DNA from 2 places in the Virgibacillus kekensis genome. Region 1 is predicted to be linked to the other one. Evidence: predicted binding sites of a transcription regulator. Region 1 holds the regulator's gene; the other holds the start of a gene.
The links. Region 1 encodes LexA, which represses DNA repair genes until DNA is damaged. Its sites were predicted from a motif close to CGAACATATGTTCG; they were not measured.

Region 1 (9,151 bases):
ATAACCTGTGACCAGTCAACCTGGAACACTGGAAAGATAAACATCAACGCACCTGTACTCATAAACATTGGTGGTAAAATAATTTTTTTTGCAGAAGCAGGCCTTTTTGAAGCCCTCAGACGGACAAAAATCATTGCAACAGCCATAAAGGCTGCGACAACTGTGCTCGCTACTATCCAAAACATTTGAAATCACTCTTTCTTCTTTCCCGGGACTAGGTTTGCCTCTGAACTTCCGGCAAAATGCGGTCAATGGTATCCAAGACCCTGTTCTCGTCAAACGGTTTAACGATGAAATCCTTGGCACCCAATTCGATACATTCGACTACTACTTTTTGCTGTCCCATCGCAGAACAAACCACGATTGTAGCAGCAGGATCAATTGCAATTATCTCTTTTATCGCATCAATTCCATTCATAACAGGCATGGTTATATCCATTGTAACAAGTTCCGGGTTCAGCTCTTTATACAGTTTAACTGCTTCTGCCCCATTCTGTGCTTCCCCTACCACCTCGTGTTTTGCCTTTTTAACAATAGACCCTAAAGTTACCCGCATGAAATTTGCATCATCAACAATAAGTATCCTCGCCATTCCCCCACGCCCCTATTAAAATTTATCTATCATTTGCAATTGATAAAATGATTGTGATTGTAACTCCCAGAACAGTAATATAAACTCCAATGTCAAATAACATTGCAGTAGCAAGCTCCATTTTGCCGAAAATGGGCACTTGAAAGTATTCATATGTATGCGACAGGAAAGGTTCTGTAAAGACAAATGAACCAACCCCGGTTCCAAGTGCTAGTAATAATCCAACTGGTATTAGCAAACGATAATCAATTGGCAAGATCTTTTCGAGCACTTCAGCGCCGTATGCCATATACATTAAAACTATAGCTGAGGCTGTCATGAGTCCACCAACAAATCCCCCGCCTGGTTTACTATGACCAGCAAAAAGTAAATATATGGAGAAACCCAGTAGAATAAACACTATTAACGATGTGGTAGTTCGCAGGATGAGATCATTAGGTTTGTTCATATAAAAGCTCCTTTAGTGCGTGTAAAGTTTTAACAGGTGTAGAGTTAGTGTAATATAAACTATCTAAAAAATCTACTTAATCGGATTAAAAGCCCTGGAATCCAAACCAGCTTGCAAGAAAAGCTGTTAAGTCAGTCATCCAGTCAAAAAATAAAGCAACCCCCATAAAAATCATGATATAGCCACCAATTTTCACCATTTTAGCACTGTGGCGCTTAATCCATGAAAGTTTCCCAACAAAAAATGAAAGAACGAAGAACGGTATTGAAAACCCAAGAATATAACTGATCATCATAACCATTCCCACATCTGGTTCAGTTGCTGCGAGTGAGATCACAATCGCAAGTATAGGACCCATACAAGGTGTCCATCCCAGTGAAAATGCCAGCCCAATTACCGCAGATCCAAAATAACCTGCAGGGCGATTTTTAAAGGCTATTTTCCTGTCTTTCATGAGAAATTCAAAATTAAATACCCCTACAATTACCAAACCGAAAAATACAATTAGAATGGCTCCTATCTGCCTGATAATATCATCGTTATTAGTCAGGAACTCGGAAACGAACGAGGTCCCATATCCCATTATAATAAAGATGACTGAGAACCCCAGAAGAAAGAAGATCGTATGTAGCATACTTTTCTTATTAAGTTTCTTGTTATCATCTTTTAGTTCGTTAACGCTCATTCCAGTAATATAAGAAAGAAAAACGGGATATAATGGCAATACACACGGCGAAATAAACGAAAGCACCCCTGCACCGAATGCAAGGAATATATTGATTTCAGACATCGTAATCCTCCTATACAGCACTTTCCTTCATTCTAACAGATTCATGGCTGTTCTCTTATTCAGATTATGACAAATATACGAAACCTTAGTGAATATAAGCGAACAGGCAGACAATTCTGCAGTAATTAAAAACCCCTTGTTATTCAATAGTCATAACAAGGAGCGCTGTACAATGTATTGGTCAATTAATGTAAATATTATTTACTTATCGGCCTGATTATTCATTGCACGCATCATTTGATTAATCTTCTTCTGCGATGGTTTCTGACCCATCTGCATCATCAACGTGCGAAGCATTTGCTCATTGATAGGCGGATTTTTTTTGAGGTAGTTCATCATATACTTTCGGGCAATAAAAAATCCCAGAGCCACACCAATAATCAATGCCAATATAGCGATCAATACAACCCAGATGACATCCATTACAGCTTTCCTCCTTCATGTTGTCTCTCATCCAGTATAGTAAATCAAAGAAAGGAATACAATGCTTGTCTTATCTCATCCTCATCTTCCTGCCCAACTGGAGAAATCCAACCGTAATTAGTAGAGTCTTCTCCCATTACAAATAAATGCGGATGAAAAGACCGCAACGTGGGAAATAAAGTCTCTTCTGCGTCAAGTATTATTTCACTACGAAAGTTTATACGTTTTTTTTCTATATGTAAAGAAATATATCGCCTCTTGCTCCATATTTTAAGGAAATCACCCTCAACTTCCATGCTAAGTTTGGAACATGTATTATTCTTTCTAATATGCGTGATTATATCGGAACAGGAAAACTCTCTTGTTACGTAATCAAATTGGGATTTAAGATCACCTCTATGTCCATTGACCTGATAGTCTTTGATAAACCTGTATACTATGTCGCCCCGATAGAAAAAATGACGTGCGAATTCTTCTTTGATCCAGTAAATAGAGTAATGATTCAACAAAATCCCTCCTCTTTTACTCTTCATTATACGTAAGTCCCAACAAAAATCTGTCATACTGCGAAGAAAATAAGCACTAGTTTTGTCGAATGGAAATAAAGCGTAAGCAATTGTTCAGCGACGTACGATGTGGACCGTGTCGTACAAGATTAAATGCGCATAGTATGAAGGAAGTTTAGGGAGACCTAAGCTTGGAACTCAAAAAGGCATGCCCTTACTAGGGGTATGCCGAAGTTATCTACAGAATCTCTGCTTACAGAAAAAGATGACCCTCATAAGAAGGGCCATCTGTCTGCTAGAATAATTTTTCAACGTGTTTTACTACATTATTCACTGTAAAACCGTATTCTTCCATGACTTTTTCACCATTGGCTGAAGCGCCAAATCTATCGATTGCAAGGATATCGCCTTCGCTGCCAACATAACGGTCCCAACCAAATGGGGAAGCCATTTCTATCGCCAGACGTTTTTTGACTGCTGAAGGAAGTACTTTTTCTTTATATTCATCATTCTGTTCCTTAAAGCGATCCCATGATGGCATACTTACAACAGAAACATCAATACCCTTTTGTTTAAGTTCCTCTTGGGCTTTTACAGCTAGTTGAACCTCTGAACCTGTTGCCAACAGCAATGCATCAGGCGTCTCTTTACTCGCTGGGCTAACAACATAAGCGCCTTTTTTGACACCTTCGTAGGCGTGTTCGGCAGTTCCTTCAAGGGTAGGTAGTCCCTGGCGTGTCAGTACAAGGGCTGTCGGTGTGTTTGTTGACTCCATTGCCAGTCTCCATGCCGCCTGAACCTCGTTACCATCTGCCGGTCGAATAGTTGATAAACCAGGCATTGCACGGAAGGAAGCTAACTGCTCAACTGGTTCGTGGGTCGGACCATCTTCCCCTACTGCGATTGAGTCATGGGTAAATACATAGGTTACCGGTACATTCATTATAGCTGAAAGGCGTACAGCAGGACGTAGGTAGTCGCTAAATACAAAGAATGTACCAACGTACGGCTTAACTCCACCATGAAGAGCCATTCCATTCATGGCAGCGGCCATAGCAAATTCACGAACACCGAACCAAATGTTTCTGCCCTGATAATTCTTGCGGGAGAAATCATCTTCATTTTTTATAGTTGTCTTATTGGAGCCTGCCAAGTCAGCACTGCCGCCAAAGAAATATGGAACTGATTTTGCAATTGAGTTTAATACTTCGCCGGACGAAGCACGTGTTGCGCTGGAATCCTTGCCCGCTTCATAAACAGGCAGGTCTTTTTCCCAGCCTTTTGGCAATTCACCTTTGATTGCCAGTTCCAATTCTCCAGCAAGAGCAGGGTGCTTTTCTTTATAGGTTTCAAAAAGTTTATTCCATTCTTTTTCAGCATGGCTACCTGACTTCACGATTTTCTGTTCGAAATCTGTGTAAACTTCTTCAGGAACTTCAAAATCCTCATGTTCCCATTTATATTGCTGTTTTGTCAGCTGCACTTCATCTGATCCTAAAGGAGCACCGTGTGAAGCAGCAGATGCAGACTTATTTGGAGAACCGTATCCAATTACTGTTTTAACTTCAATGAGCGTTGGCTGCTCGGTATTGTCCTGTGCCTGACTTATTGCTTTTCTAATCTCATCAAGATCATTACCGTCTTCCACGCGAAGAACTTGCCAGCCGTATGCTTTAAACCGCTCTTCCGTATTATCGGAAAAAGCCCGGTTTAATTCACCATCAAGAGAAATATCATTTGAATCATACAATGCAATCAGCTTGCCGAGACCAAGATGTCCCGCTAGTGAAGCCGATTCATGAGAAATTCCTTCCATAAGATCCCCGTCACTGACAAGGGCATATGTATGGTGATCGATTATTGGAAGGTTATCCTGGTTATATTTTGCTGCCAGGTGTGCTTCAGCCATCGCCATACCTACAGACATTGCTAAACCTTGTCCAAGTGGACCAGTTGTTGCTTCCACCCCATCTGTGTGGTGTACCTCCGGGTGACCAGGTGTTCTGGAATCCCACTGCCGGAAGTTTTTAAGATCATCTATTGTTACATCGTATCCTGATAGATGCAGCAAACCATACAGCAGCATGGAACCATGACCTGCAGATAATACAAAACGGTCACGATTAAACCATTTTGAGTTTTTAGGATTATGATTCATGAAATCCGTCCATAGCGTGTAAGCCATTGGTGCTGCCCCCATTGGCAGACCTGGGTGGCCTGAGTTTGCATTTTCAATTGCATCAATAGCCAATGTTCGGATTGTATTTACAGATAGTTCTTCGATTTTCTGAGACAAAATTATTCTCCTTTCGAGCTAAAAGTTGATAATATCCTTTTATATTCTATAATGAAACGCTAACTGTCACAAGCAATAACCGAAAACGTTTAATTAGTGTTTCTTATTGCGATCTTGTAGGTCCCGCACTTTCTTAGGGGTAACATCATTACCTTCACGGTCCATAACTGTCATGGATTTAAACTGATTTTTAAAAGATTTACGGACATTCTGAAGGTACTGTTTTCGCAATTCTTTTTGTTCTTCTTTTTCTTTTTCATCAAGACCATCATTTTTAGCTTTTTTAGCCAACTGATTTATCCTTTCCAGCTTCTCTTTGGAAATCATTAAAATACCTCCCGGATACCTTTTAAGCAAGGTCTCAAACCTTTTTATTGCACAGAGTCAGATAAATATACTTTTCAGTTCCTAATAGAAAAAAGCAAGAACAGCATACTGTTCTTGCTTTTTAATATTACTCTTCCTCGGATTTTGTTTCAAGTATTACGGAATTCCCGATATCTGCGATGAATTGTAGCCTTTGAAATATTGTATCCCAGCCCGTTCAGTGTCTTTGCTATCTCTTCAAACGTCATTTTATTTTGTCTCATTCGTATAACCTCTTCAATCGGAAAATCTTTCCGACCCCTGCCTGGTGCTTGTCCGCGATTAGAAAGATTTACACTGGGGTCATACCCTCTATCCATTGCTTTCCTCATGCCTCGCTTAATTTTTGTATTATGAATTTTACGTTGATATTCCTCAACAATCCCCACAATCTGCAAAACCATCGAATCCGATTCAGACATTTCCAGTTCTCCGTCCTCAAGCACTGTATAAATTTTTACATTTAATTTTTGGAGCTGATGAAACAATGCTATTTTTGTATTTCCCCTACCGAGCCTGGTTTCATCCTGGATAAGCAGGCAATCTGCTCTTTTTTCAGTAAAATGTTCTAGCATCCGGAAAATACCATCTCTGTCAATGTCATATCCACTTTCCTGTTCCTGGATACAGTCAACTACCGTAATATTATGTCTAGCAGCGAGTGCATTCAATTCCTCATACTGCCTTGATAATGATGTCTCCTGCTCTTTTTTGTCGGTACTTACCCGGCAATATATGACTGCGTTCATTTATACCGCTCCTCAATCTTTTATGCACTGGTTACCATGGAAAAATATAAAAATGCAAGCGCCAGTGCGAAAGCAACTAAGTAGAAAACGTCCGTTTTAGTAATTTTTTCAAACATATAAATCAGTCCTCCCTAAATTATAAGAACCCCTGTTCGATTTCTGTTACTTACTATTATATACGAACATATGGTCCTGTCAACAGTTTTCTCGAACGAATGTTTGCTTTTACTACCTGTAAATGGTAAACTATCATTAATAATAAATCCTATGCGCGAGGTGTTTGATAGATGAATAAACTTTCTAAACGGCAGGAAGCAATACTTGAATATATTAAAGATGAGGTTAATCAAAAGGGGTATCCGCCTTCGGTAAGAGAGATAGCAGAAGCTGTTGGCCTCGCCTCCAGTTCTACTGTACATGGCCATCTAGCCCGGCTTGAGAGTAAGGGATATATTCGCAGGGATCCTACCAAGCCTAGGGCTATCGAGGTGCTGGACCTTTCAGGAGAAAGCCATATTCCAAAAGAGGAAGCAAGATACGCTCCTGTCATAGGTAAAGTTACTGCTGGTATACCGATTACTGCCGTTGAAAATATAGAGGAATTTGTTCCGTTACCAAAATCGAGTGCCGGGCCAGATGATAATTTGTTTGTCCTGATCATTGAAGGTGAAAGTATGATAGAGGCAGGAATTCTGGATGGGGACATGGTAATTGTTAAGCAACAGAACACTGCACAGAACGGTGATATCGTCGTAGCAATGACTGATGAAGATGAAGCAACCGTTAAGCGTTTCTTTAAGGAGAAAGACCATATCCGTCTGCAACCGGAGAATGCTACGATGGAGCCGCTCATCTATCCGAATGTTACCATTCTGGGAAAAGTGATTGGTTTGTTTCGTACAATTCATTAATAAAATCCATAATAAAAGACTTCCATCATATAGTGACGGAAGTCTTTTTTGATTCCTATTAATAAGTGGACAGGTATTGTTCTCTTTCCCAAGGGTGAATGGTAGTTCTAATTCTATACTATGGTTTCAAGCGTTATCAAACGTAAATCAAAAACCGCTGTATAATAAGGAAGTTATTTTTCAGTTATCAAATAAAATAATCCATTATCATTATTGTTGGGGTGTTTGTGGGGTGTTCTGAGGGTGACCATCTCACCCTCCTTTACATCCCCTTACTTTATTCCTTCTCTTTGCTTAACTGTAGCGATCATGGCATTTTTCATATCATTACTATACCTAGGGTTGTTTCTGATTTCCTCGATTTCTTGTTCAATAGCCTCGGCCTTACTCACAGGGACTGGTTCCTTTTGCTTTTCTGGTTCAGTTTTACTAATAGTAGGGACAAAATGCGCTCTCATTTCTTCGATTGCCCGGGATGCGCGATCTGATGAGGAACGTGATTTATCTAGTAGATTAACTATTTCTGCAAAACCAAATAATAATACTCCACTAAATATGCCTCTCTCTAAAATGGTAAAAGAACACTATCCATGAAGTTTCAGTTACAGGTTCCATTTCTCCTAAATAATTTTCCTTCATGGTTGGAAGGGTTAGTGGTGAAAAAGTGTTCAATTCTATCAAGCAAAAACTGTTAAGTCTAATCTAGCAGTTACATTTTGGCAATCATTTTCATTGCGTGGCTGGGAGATTATATGTTTGGTCCATAAAAAAAAGCCCCCACCAATTAAGGCGGAGGAAAGGGGAGGTTTTTGAACAATTATGGGCTATTCAGGTTGGGGCAATTCCTTCTTGGGTTTAGTAGCCACCATAGCCACCCTTCTGAAAATTGGATCCTACAATAATCAGGAGGATAAACAGAACTACAAGCAGTACGAAACCATTGTCATCAAAAATGCCTCCGTGACTCATTCAATTCCACCTCCTTTTCCCTTTGTACAGTATTGTATGTTTTATAGCGGACATAGTTTGTTATGTATGCCTGATGAAAACCAAAACAGGCTTAAGCCTTTCGAATTTAACCACTCAACGTTTTTCATTTCTCCTTCCTTATTAGTAATTTCTTCGTAATGCAAATAGAACCACATAAAATTTAATTCATCCCTCTAGTCATCCCATTTGTAGGGTTTAAAATTTAAAATAAGTGACTTGAAAAATATGCTAATTAAAAAGAACACATGTCCAACCATCTTTTTATCTTTTGAATAATGCACTAGTAGGAAAGGTTAACTTTTTGACCTCTTTGTAAGAGGTCTTTTTTACGTTAAAGTGCTAAACAAATCGGGTATACTGTAAAATGGATTCCATAATTTTAATATAGAAAATTTATATGGTACACTCTTAAAAGTTTAAAGGAGTAGAGAAGAATGAACATTTTAGAAGCTGCAAACAGGAATGAACTTAACCTTGTTGAAGTAAGTATATTGCTTGAACTGGAAAAGCACTATCCACGCCCGGTTAAAGTTGAGGAAGTTAATAAAGATGAGCTAGTCCGAGAAAATATACATAACTTAATTCAAAAAGGGCTAGTAGAACAAAGATGGGATAAATATAGAATAGTGAAGAATGTTCCTGCCAATTAAGCTGAGGATTCTTGTATAAATTCAATTTAATTTACAGATACTTTTAGACGTGAAGCCAAATGATATACTCTTCTCTTTATTAACCCCTACCGATATGGCAGGGGTCTTTTTTTGTGCATATTCATTAGTTTATCGGCACATACTTAACGTACAGCAAGATTTACCTCCATGGTCTGGCCCCCTTATCCAGGGGCCTCCTTTTTTTGGTATATCTTTATATCTTTAGTGCATATACCTGTATAGGGGTCGACAACCCTACCTGACGTACATTGACCTCTTTATGAGGTCTTTTTTGTATATTGCGGACTTAGTTGTTCATACTATGCTTGTAGCTGTAAACTCCTATTGCTCATGGGCCTTTTTATAGGGGCCTTATTTTATTTAGTATAAGCTCTCACGTAGTTCGGATTGGCAGTGATATAGAGACCGC
Region 2 (9,151 bases), on a different contig from region 1:
GCGGTGCCCAAATTTCGCATCAAAATCGACCAGGTTGAGAAAGCTTAGGCCATTAAAATTCTTATCCATTGACTCGACAAGCTTAGTCATCCCATCTTCATTATCAGCCGTGCGTATTGTCTCCGTTACGCCTTCCCCATCATAAATATCGGAAATCTTCCCAAGCGCAATAACATCTTTGCCGGCATCTTTCAGTTCGTTCATAACCGTACGACCAAATGGTTTCAATGCGTAATCGTGTCTGTGAGAAGTCCTTTCGAATGCCCCAGGTTGACCAACAAATGGACGTGCTATAACGCGGCCAACCATATATTTCTCATCAAGCGTAAGTTTCCGGGCGATTTCACAGATTTTGTACTGCTCTTCAATAGGAACCACCTCTTCATGCGCTGCAATTTGAAGGACAGAATCCGCGGAAGTATAAACAATAAGAGCTCCGGTTTCCATATGTTCCGCCCCAAGTTCATCCAGGATAGCGGTACCTGAAGCCGGTTTATTACCAATTATTTTTCTTCCAGTTTTCTCTTCCAGTTCATTGATAAGCTCGGCTGGAAATCCATCCGGAAACGTGCGGAATGGCTGCTGAATGTTCAGCCCCATTATTTCCCAGTGCCCAGTCATCGTATCTTTTCCGTTGGACGCTTCCTGCATTTTTGTATAATGGGCGTCTGGAGAATCAGCTTTCTCAATACCTTTAATTTCGCGGATGTTGCTTAACCCCAATTTAGCCATATTTGGCATGTGAAGGCCGTTCATTTGTTCTGCAATATGGCCAAGTGTATCTGCGCCTTTATCATTAAATTTGTCTGCGTCCGGAGCTTCTCCGATTCCAACAGAGTCCATTACAATTAGAAAAACACGTTTAAAATTATCCATGATGTAAAACCTCCCGTAATTTGTATTCCCTATTTTTACCGATTATATGTTAACGAAGATGTGTTGTAGGATGTCAGACGACTAAGAATAAAGAACTAGGCTCGCGGATGATAAGATTGGTAGATATCTTTTAATCTCGTCTTTGTTACATGTGTGTAAATCTGCGTTGTCGATATATCCGCATGCCCCAGCATTTCCTGTACGGAACGTAAATCAGCACCATTCTCAAGAAGATGTGTTGCAAAAGAGTGCCTTAACGTGTGAGGAGTTATTCGCTTTGTAATCCCCGTATCCTGTGCTATCCCCTTAAGAATCTTCCAGAAACCCTGACGGGAAAGCGGCCGACCATGCTGATTGACAAACAGAGCGTTCTCATCGTTCTTCCGTTTAACAAGAAGCCCTCGTGCCTCAGTAAGATAATTCTCCACCGCTTCCTTCGCAACATCGCCAAGCGGTACAATCCTTTCCTTAGAACCTTTTCCAAAACAGCGGACGAACCCCATTGTTAAATGAAGATCACTTACTTTTAGAGAAATAAGTTCGGAAACTCGCAGACCGGTAGCGTACAGCAGTTCAAGCATCGCCTTATTTCTAATAGATAAAGGGTTTTTCGGCTGTATTGTTAAAAGCGCGTCAACATCCTGTGGCGACAGGATGCTTGGAAGACGCTTTTCTTTTTTCGGTGTTTCAATATGTATACTTGCATCATGTGTTACAAGCCGTTCCCTGATCATGAACTGATGAAAGGAACGAATTGATGAGATGACGCGGGCAAGAGTTGCTGATGACTTTCCCTGATCTTTCATTTTGTATAGAAAACTAATGATATCGGCACGTACGACTGATTCCCAGTCAGATTTACTGCTGACTTTATCGATATAATTCATATACTGGACCAAGTCACGCTTGTAGGATTTTAAGGTGTTATCCGACAACCCTTTCTCCACCTGCAAATAATGTATAAAATCTTCAAGACTAGATTTGAGCATCACAATTACTCTCCCAATCGCAGAAATAAATTCAGTCGGTCAATGAAACTTTCATTCAGCTCAAACACCTTAACCGAAGGACCCTCCGGCGGGTCATAGCGGTGAAACTGTTCGTACTCTTTGTGCATCATTTGCAGACCGGCATAAAATATAACGGTGCACGCTATGAAAATCACAAACACTTTAACCGTGTCCCATATTAATTTTCGCATGTAGGCATGTCCCCTCTTCTGCATATCTATTATTAAAAGATATGCCAAAAAAGGATGACAATATACGTCCAAGCATAAAACTGCAGTTAACTTTTTATTTTTCCTCATGTGTTTTTAGATTAATAAAAAGCTAGCCTATTCTGTAAGTATGCTTGCATGAGAACCCTTTCGCATTTCATCTTTCTTCCATAAAAATAACCTATTTGGTCCTGAATGTAAATTAATTTAGGAATTTAAGACAAAATAAAAAGCCTTTCTTCAACTGATAGAAAAAAGGCACTGTGGTTTTATATGTTATGTCGAAGATTTCACGGTTACTTTTTGGCACTGTCTGCAGACACCGTGAAAAGTGAGCCGGTGATCTTTCACTTTAAATCCCCAGTCGTTTTCTACTATCTTTTCAACATCCTCAAGCAGATCATCCACTATTTCTTCTACTGAGCCACATTCAATGCACACCAGATGGTGATGAAAATGCTCGGCACCCTCTTTGCGGAGATCATAACGTGATACACCGTCACCAAAGTTAATTTTGTCCACGATTTTTAATTCAGATAATAATTCCAATGTACGGTAAACAGTAGCCAAACCTATCTCAGGTGCTTTTTCTTTTACAAGCAGGTATACATCCTCTGCACTCAGATGATCCTCTTCACGTTCCAACAAAACCCTAACCGTTGCTTCCCGTTGTGGAGTGAGCTTATAACTTTGTGCATGGAGCTGCTTCTTTATACGTTCTATCCGGTGTTCCATAGCAAGTCTCCTCCCTAATATCCCCACTTACTATTATATGCACTCCTATATAGCGTGTCAAAGTATAATTATTATAAACTGTTATCAATAATAAATATTATACAATAGTAATTATTATTTGTAAAACGACCTAATAATCATGCCCATTGCTTCGTTGGCGATAAATGCCTCTATTGCAGCTGCAACTATTGACACCACCAAAAGCAAAGAGAATACTGTGACATATTTTCCGAGTGGCTGGAGCACCGGCTGAGCGATTCGTCGTGTAAATAATTTTCCCAGTAATGTAAGTGAGAATATCATGGAGAGACTACCTGCTGTTATATAAATCGGAATGATTAACAGATTTTGCGGAGCGATGGACAATGATGCCAACAGAAATCCTTTCATTCCAAGCTGATTTACAATAAAGCCCACGGAAAAACCTACTACCAGTCCTTTTAAAAACAGCAGAACCCATACTAACGGTAATCCAACAACAGAAAGCCCAAGGATAAAAAGCAATAATAAATATTTCGCGTGATAAGAAAAACTGCTTTTTAAAATTTCATCTCCCGCTATTTGATCCTCATCAGCAATTTGCCCAAAAAATCTCTCCAGATAAAAAAACAAATCTTCTTTCTGAGCCCAATTCATACTGTTGACAATTATGGCACCGAAAATAACGCCGGTCAAAAACAGGATGATCATAAAGATATAGATGGTTGCATGTTCTTTTAAATGGTTTACGATAAGCGCACGTTTGGTATACATGGGGATCCTCCATAAGCGTTATTTTCCTTTTAGGCAGTTTACTGAAAGTACCCAAAACTTATATTCTTATCTGCCTATTTAAAAACTATGAAAAATTCCGTCCAAACATACCAAATTCGCATAGATTCTTTTACCTGTTTTCTTCACTCGGAACTGGTGATACTCCCGTATTTCCCGCCGCCACCAGCTTTAATGGACAATCTGCCCCCTCTCATATTTATAATGGCTGTTGCTAGTTTTACAGGGACAACTTTCTCGAGTTCTTCTTTTTTCACGTGATGAATGACATTCATTTCTGTCTGAAAGTGTTCTAGCAGTTTTGTAAACGTCTTTGGACCAAGTGCCGGCAGATATTCCAATGGCACCTGGTAAAGATACGGCGGACGTTCTCTTGAACCATGAGTATCAGCAAGTTCCTTGATGCGGTCAAAAACACCTTTGACAATCTTGGTTGATCCACAGTTCGAACATTTCGCTGCATCACGCGACAAAGGTTCCAGACACTGACTGCACACGGTCGTATGATATTTCCCCAGGTGAGGGTTCATTCCAAAATTCTGCTTGATTTTACGTCCTTCCACCTGATGCAATGCCCAATTGAATTCTTTAAAGGAAGGTTCCTCCATCAGGATTTCCTGATATTCACGTGCTATCTTGGCCAGTGAATGGGCGTCGGAATTCGATACAAATGTATAGTGATGAAGTTCCTGAATTTGGTCAGCCATTTCCGTATCGGAACTTAATCCCAGTTCGACCGCGTCAATCAAATCAGGGTCAAGCACTTCAGTCAGCGATTTTCTAACACCTTTCCCGTAGAGGCTTTTAAATGGCGTGAATACATGCGCCGGAATAAAGAGGCCATCCAGTTCTTTCACTTTATATTGAAGGTCCTTTGCCGTCCCGTAATAACGCTGGGAACTTAGGGTAATATTTTTCATTTTACCTGTAAGCCACTCAGAAAAGCGTGTGATTGTATTCAAGGTAGGGAAAAAACACAGCACATGTATAGGTCCCTGACAGTTCTCATCGTAAACCTCTATTTCAGATCCCAGCAGGAGTGTCACATTCTCAAAGCGTACTCCCCCCTCATCGAGTTCATACGCTTTTCCTTTTTCAATCAGCTGCCGGATCTCTTCCTGAACAGCAGGTGCATGACTATCAATTACACCAACCATATGAATTCCCTTGTTTCTGCTTGCTTCCAGCAAAACATTCGTAAGGGTCAACGTTTTAGCGCCAGTTATTTTTACCGGTTTGTTATATATATCTCTACCGATATGAATATGCATATCAGCGAAATAAGAGTTCAACATGACTTACATCCTTCCAACACTACGTAAAAAGCAACATCGTAGTTAATGTCTATTGCACTGGTTAAAGAGCAACAAAGTTTAATAAAAGAGCTTATAAAAATAACATTAGGTTAGATACTTTATGTTTGCTTACTAGCTAAATATAGAACCGCATAGTTTGTTTTCGCATCGTGGATCCGCTGGTCCTGCACATACTGTTTTGCTTCTTCAAGTGTAAGCTCCAGCAGCTCCACAAATTCATCGTCATCCCCAGCAACCGTTTCCTTAAGGGGCTCTATGTCTTCTGTTATATACAGATACATAAGCTCATCAGCAAATCCAGGCGAGGTATAAAATGAAGTTACGAATTCCATGGAGTTCGCAGTATAACCTGTTTCCTCCTCCAGTTCACGGTATGCGGTGGTTTCTGGTCCTTCCCCCGGCTCAAGTTTTCCTGCAGGAATCTCCACTAGTGATTTTTCGAGCGGCTTACGGTACTGCTCAACAAACAGTATTTTTTTATCTTCCGTAATTGCAATAACGGCTACAGCGCCGGGATGTTTGATCAATTCCCTTTTTGACGTCTTTCCATTCGGCAGTGTGACATCGTCGACCTGCAGGTTCACTACTTTCCCATCATATATTTTTTCTGTATGGATCGTTTTCTCCTCAAATTTCTTCATACATTTTACCCTGCCTTTTCTAGAATAGTCGTATATGAAATCTATTCTAGCATACGCGAATCAGTTGTAATACATGGAAGAATATCCGTACAATTAACAGAGGGACAGATTAAATGGAGGTCGATTACAGATGAAAAAGAATCAACTTGGGAATTCAGATATTTCCATCTCAGAATTGACGCTTGGCTGTATGTCGCTTGGCGCAGATAATAAAGCTGCCACGACTATTATTGATCAGGCAATTGATATGGGTGTTAATCACCTGGATACTGCCGATTTATATGAGTTTGGCGCTAATGAGGAAATCGTCGGGGAAGCCCTGAAAGGACGCCGTAACCAGGTTGTTTTAACGTCAAAAGTCGGCAATCATTTTGATAAGGATAAAAAAGACTGGTTCTGGGACCCATCAGAGAAACACATTAAAGAAGGAATCAAGGCGAGTTTGCACCGGCTGCAGACCGACTATATCGACTTTTACATGCTTCACGGCGGAACAATTGATGATCCGATCGATGAGTCAATTGGTGCCTTTGAGGATCTTAAAAAAGAGGGACTGATTCGCGCGTATGGTATTTCGTCCATTCGCCCAAATGTCATCCGTGAATATGTGAAGCGTTCCAATATCGATGGTGTGATGATGCAATACAGCCTGCTCGACCGCCGTCCTGAAGAGGAAGTTCTTGATTTGCTCAAGGAAAATAACATCAGTGTATTGGCACGTGGCCCTCTTGCCAAAGGGATGTTAAGCAACAATGCTGCTGAGCAAATTGCGAAAAAAGGGGCTGATGGTTTTCTGGATTATTCGCATGAGGAATTAGCCTCTGTCCACCGGCTCTTAACGGAAAAACTCGAACTGGAAGAGTCACTTAACACCGTCGCACTTAAGTATGTACTGAAACATCCGGCAGTCACAAGCGCTGTTTTCGGTGCCAGTTCGCCGGAACAGGTTATTGAAAATACCAGCGCTAATTTTACTAATGCCCTTTCTGACGAAGTGTACCAGACGCTTAAAGGGATTACCAAAGCAAATAAATACGAGAAACACCGATAATGGATGACAGGGAGGCAATATTTTTCACCCCCCTTTCTTTGTCTATCAAGGGATTTGGCTTTCACTTCCCCCAGTAGACGGATGAACACATATATTTCCATTGATTATAATTCGCTGATTAGCATATAATGAGAACAAACGTTCCTATTGAGAGGTGTAATTTGTAATGGATTACAACGATTACCCCCGCAACGATGTTCTTTGTATCGATATGCGATCATTCTATGCAAGTGTAGAAGCGGTTAAACTTGGATACGATCCAATGACTGTTCAGCTGGCTGTCGTCGGTGACCCTGAACGACGGGGAAGTATCGTGCTGGCGGCCTCCCCCACTCTGAAAAAGAAACACGGAATCAGTAATGTCAGCCGTTTTTTTGAATTGCCCGATGACCCGGAGATTGTTGTAGTTCCTGCCCATATGGCTGACTATCTTCAGGTATCGATGGAAATCACCAGACTGATCAATCAGTATGTGCCAAAAGAAGCGATTCACCAGTATTCAGTGGATGAAGTTTGGGTAACAGTAAACGGACTGGAACGCTTATTCGGTAGCCGTTGGCATGTAGCTAGACTGATTAAACAGGATATTATGGAAAACTTTGGAATAACTTGTTCAATTGGAATCGGTGATAATAAATTTCTGGCCAAAGTAGTAATGGACCTGCACGCCAAAAAGGTCGGTATAGCCGAATGCAGATATGAGGATGTAGAAGAAAAACTGTGGCCATTCCCCGTACAGGATATTTGGGGGGTTGGCCGAAGAATGCAAAACAATTTAAACCGGATGGGAATTGTGACCCTCGGACAGCTCGCTAGATTTCCGTTAAAGCAGCTAAAAAAGCGGTTTGGCATCATGGGAGAGCAACTGTACTGGCATTCATGGGGAGTTGACCTCAGTCCGGTGCTTGGTAATTTCACCAAGTCCGAACAGAAGGGATTTGGACATGGGATTGCCCTGTTGCGCGATTATTCTGGGGAGGAAACTGCCGCCTGTATTCTCGATCTCTGTGAAGAGGTATGCCGCAGGGCCCGAACAGCCGGGAAAGCCGGACGAACAATCCATCTCGGTATCGCTTATTCCAAGGTGACCGGCGGCGGAGGATTCAGCCGCTCACGGTCGGTTGCGCTTCCGACCAACATAACCATGGATATTTATGCAGTCAGTATGCAGCTGTTCCATGAATTTTACGACGGACAGAGCGATATCCGACATGTGTCTGTCAGTCTGGATAACCTGTATGAGAACGGTGAAACCCAGCTTGACCTGTTCGATGATAAACCAAAGAAAAAGGACATCGGTTATGTAATGGATTCTATCCGTGACACGTATGGGTCTACCGCCATCCTCCGTGCCACCAGTTACACGGAGGATGGCGTGACCATCGGCCGAAGTAAAAAAATTGGTGGCCATTATGCTTGATTATTTATATACTATTTGGCTCATACTAAGCCCTGATTATACTCAACAGGAATGGAGCTGAATTTATATGGAAACAGAGGCAAGAAATTCAACGGAGGCTGCATTGCTTCACTACAAAGAAGGACTGGGACTATTCAACAGGAAAATGCCAAGATTATCGGAACAGTATAATGCTTTTACGGAAGAATGCTTTGAAGAGGGGGAGTTATCCAAACGGGAGAAACAACTGATTGCCCTGGGGATAAGCCTGTATGCACAAGATGAATATTGTATTATCTATCATGTAAAAGGTTGTCTCGACCAAGGGTGTTCCGAGCAGGAAATCCTGGAAGCTGTGGGTGTTACAGCAGCATTTGGTGGTGGAGCAGCAATGAGCCAGGCTGTAACCCTTGTTCAGGAATCAATTGACGAACTGAATCAATTAACCCAATAGGAACATTAGAAAAGCCACCTAAAATCAGGTGGCTTTTTAAACTCCGCTTCACAACTACTCTACGTAAATTATTTTTTGTTAAATTGACCTTTCATCATCTTTTCCAACAAACGCGGAGAAAGATGATAAATTTTGGTGGCTGCCTCCATCCACCATGGCATATTAATCTCCCGTTTTGGCGTAAATAGGCTGTCAGCTACCTTTTCAGCCACTTTATCCGGATCAAGCATATACCGCTCAACACTTTGCTGATAGCTGCCACCAGGATCAGCCACAGCAAAAAAATTCGTCCGCACTGGTCCAAGATTGACGGCTGTAATATGTATATTATGTGGAGCAGCTTCCAGCCGGAGCGCGTTGGTAAACCCCAGAACAGCATGTTTCGTTGAGGCATACACAGCGGATTTGGGCGTGGCAATTTTACCGGCCATTGAGGCAATATTAACAATGTGTCCTTCCCTGTTTCCTTTAAAATGCGGCAGGACTAACTTCGTTCCTTGTACCAGCGCCAGCACATTAAGCTGGAACATCCGCGTAACATCTTCCCACTCCATATCCTCCACATACTCAAAAACGCCTGATCCTGCGTTATTAATTAAACCATGGATTGGAGGATGTTCATCCAAAATCCTGCCTATAACCGTTTTCAGCTCCTGTTCATTCAATAAATCAGCTTGATAGACATGGCT

Region 2: ACFO3D_RS10965 (DNA polymerase IV) is a predicted target of LexA. The motif match lies at 6,741-6,754, and genes of this name have one in related genera.

The regions. Positions count from the first base shown of each region.
Region 1 covers NZ_JBHSFU010000003.1:359,307-368,457, reverse strand. Annotated here, with positions in the region: gene ACFO3D_RS03250 (CcdC family protein) at 1-185, opposite strand, end outside; gene ACFO3D_RS03245 (response regulator) at 215-592, opposite strand; gene ACFO3D_RS03240 (Na(+)/H(+) antiporter subunit B) at 615-1,040, opposite strand; gene ACFO3D_RS03235 (cytochrome c biogenesis CcdA family protein) at 1,126-1,830, opposite strand; gene ACFO3D_RS03230 (YneF family protein) at 2,032-2,253, opposite strand; gene sirA (sporulation inhibitor of replication protein SirA) at 2,298-2,759, opposite strand; gene tkt (transketolase) at 3,055-5,055, opposite strand; gene ACFO3D_RS03215 (DUF896 domain-containing protein) at 5,149-5,382, opposite strand; gene ACFO3D_RS03210 (YneB family resolvase-like protein) at 5,532-6,170, opposite strand; gene lexA (transcriptional repressor LexA) at 6,458-7,081, shown strand; gene ACFO3D_RS03200 (YjcZ family sporulation protein) at 7,937-8,050, opposite strand; gene ACFO3D_RS03195 (hypothetical protein) at 8,506-8,721, shown strand; gene ACFO3D_RS03190 (DUF5776 domain-containing protein) at 9,099-9,151, opposite strand, start outside.
Region 2 covers NZ_JBHSFU010000006.1:2,598-11,748, forward strand. Annotated here, with positions in the region: gene deoB (phosphopentomutase) at 1-876, opposite strand, end outside; gene xerD (site-specific tyrosine recombinase XerD) at 972-1,865, opposite strand; gene ACFO3D_RS10935 (YqzK family protein) at 1,871-2,077, opposite strand; gene fur (ferric iron uptake transcriptional regulator) at 2,372-2,830, opposite strand; gene spoIIM (stage II sporulation protein M) at 2,945-3,583, opposite strand; gene ACFO3D_RS10950 (endonuclease Q family protein) at 3,727-4,896, opposite strand; gene ACFO3D_RS10955 (NUDIX hydrolase) at 5,016-5,558, opposite strand; gene ACFO3D_RS10960 (aldo/keto reductase) at 5,689-6,609, shown strand; gene ACFO3D_RS10965 (DNA polymerase IV) at 6,776-8,029, shown strand; gene ACFO3D_RS10970 (carboxymuconolactone decarboxylase family protein) at 8,097-8,462, shown strand; gene ACFO3D_RS10975 (SDR family NAD(P)-dependent oxidoreductase) at 8,531-9,151, opposite strand, start outside.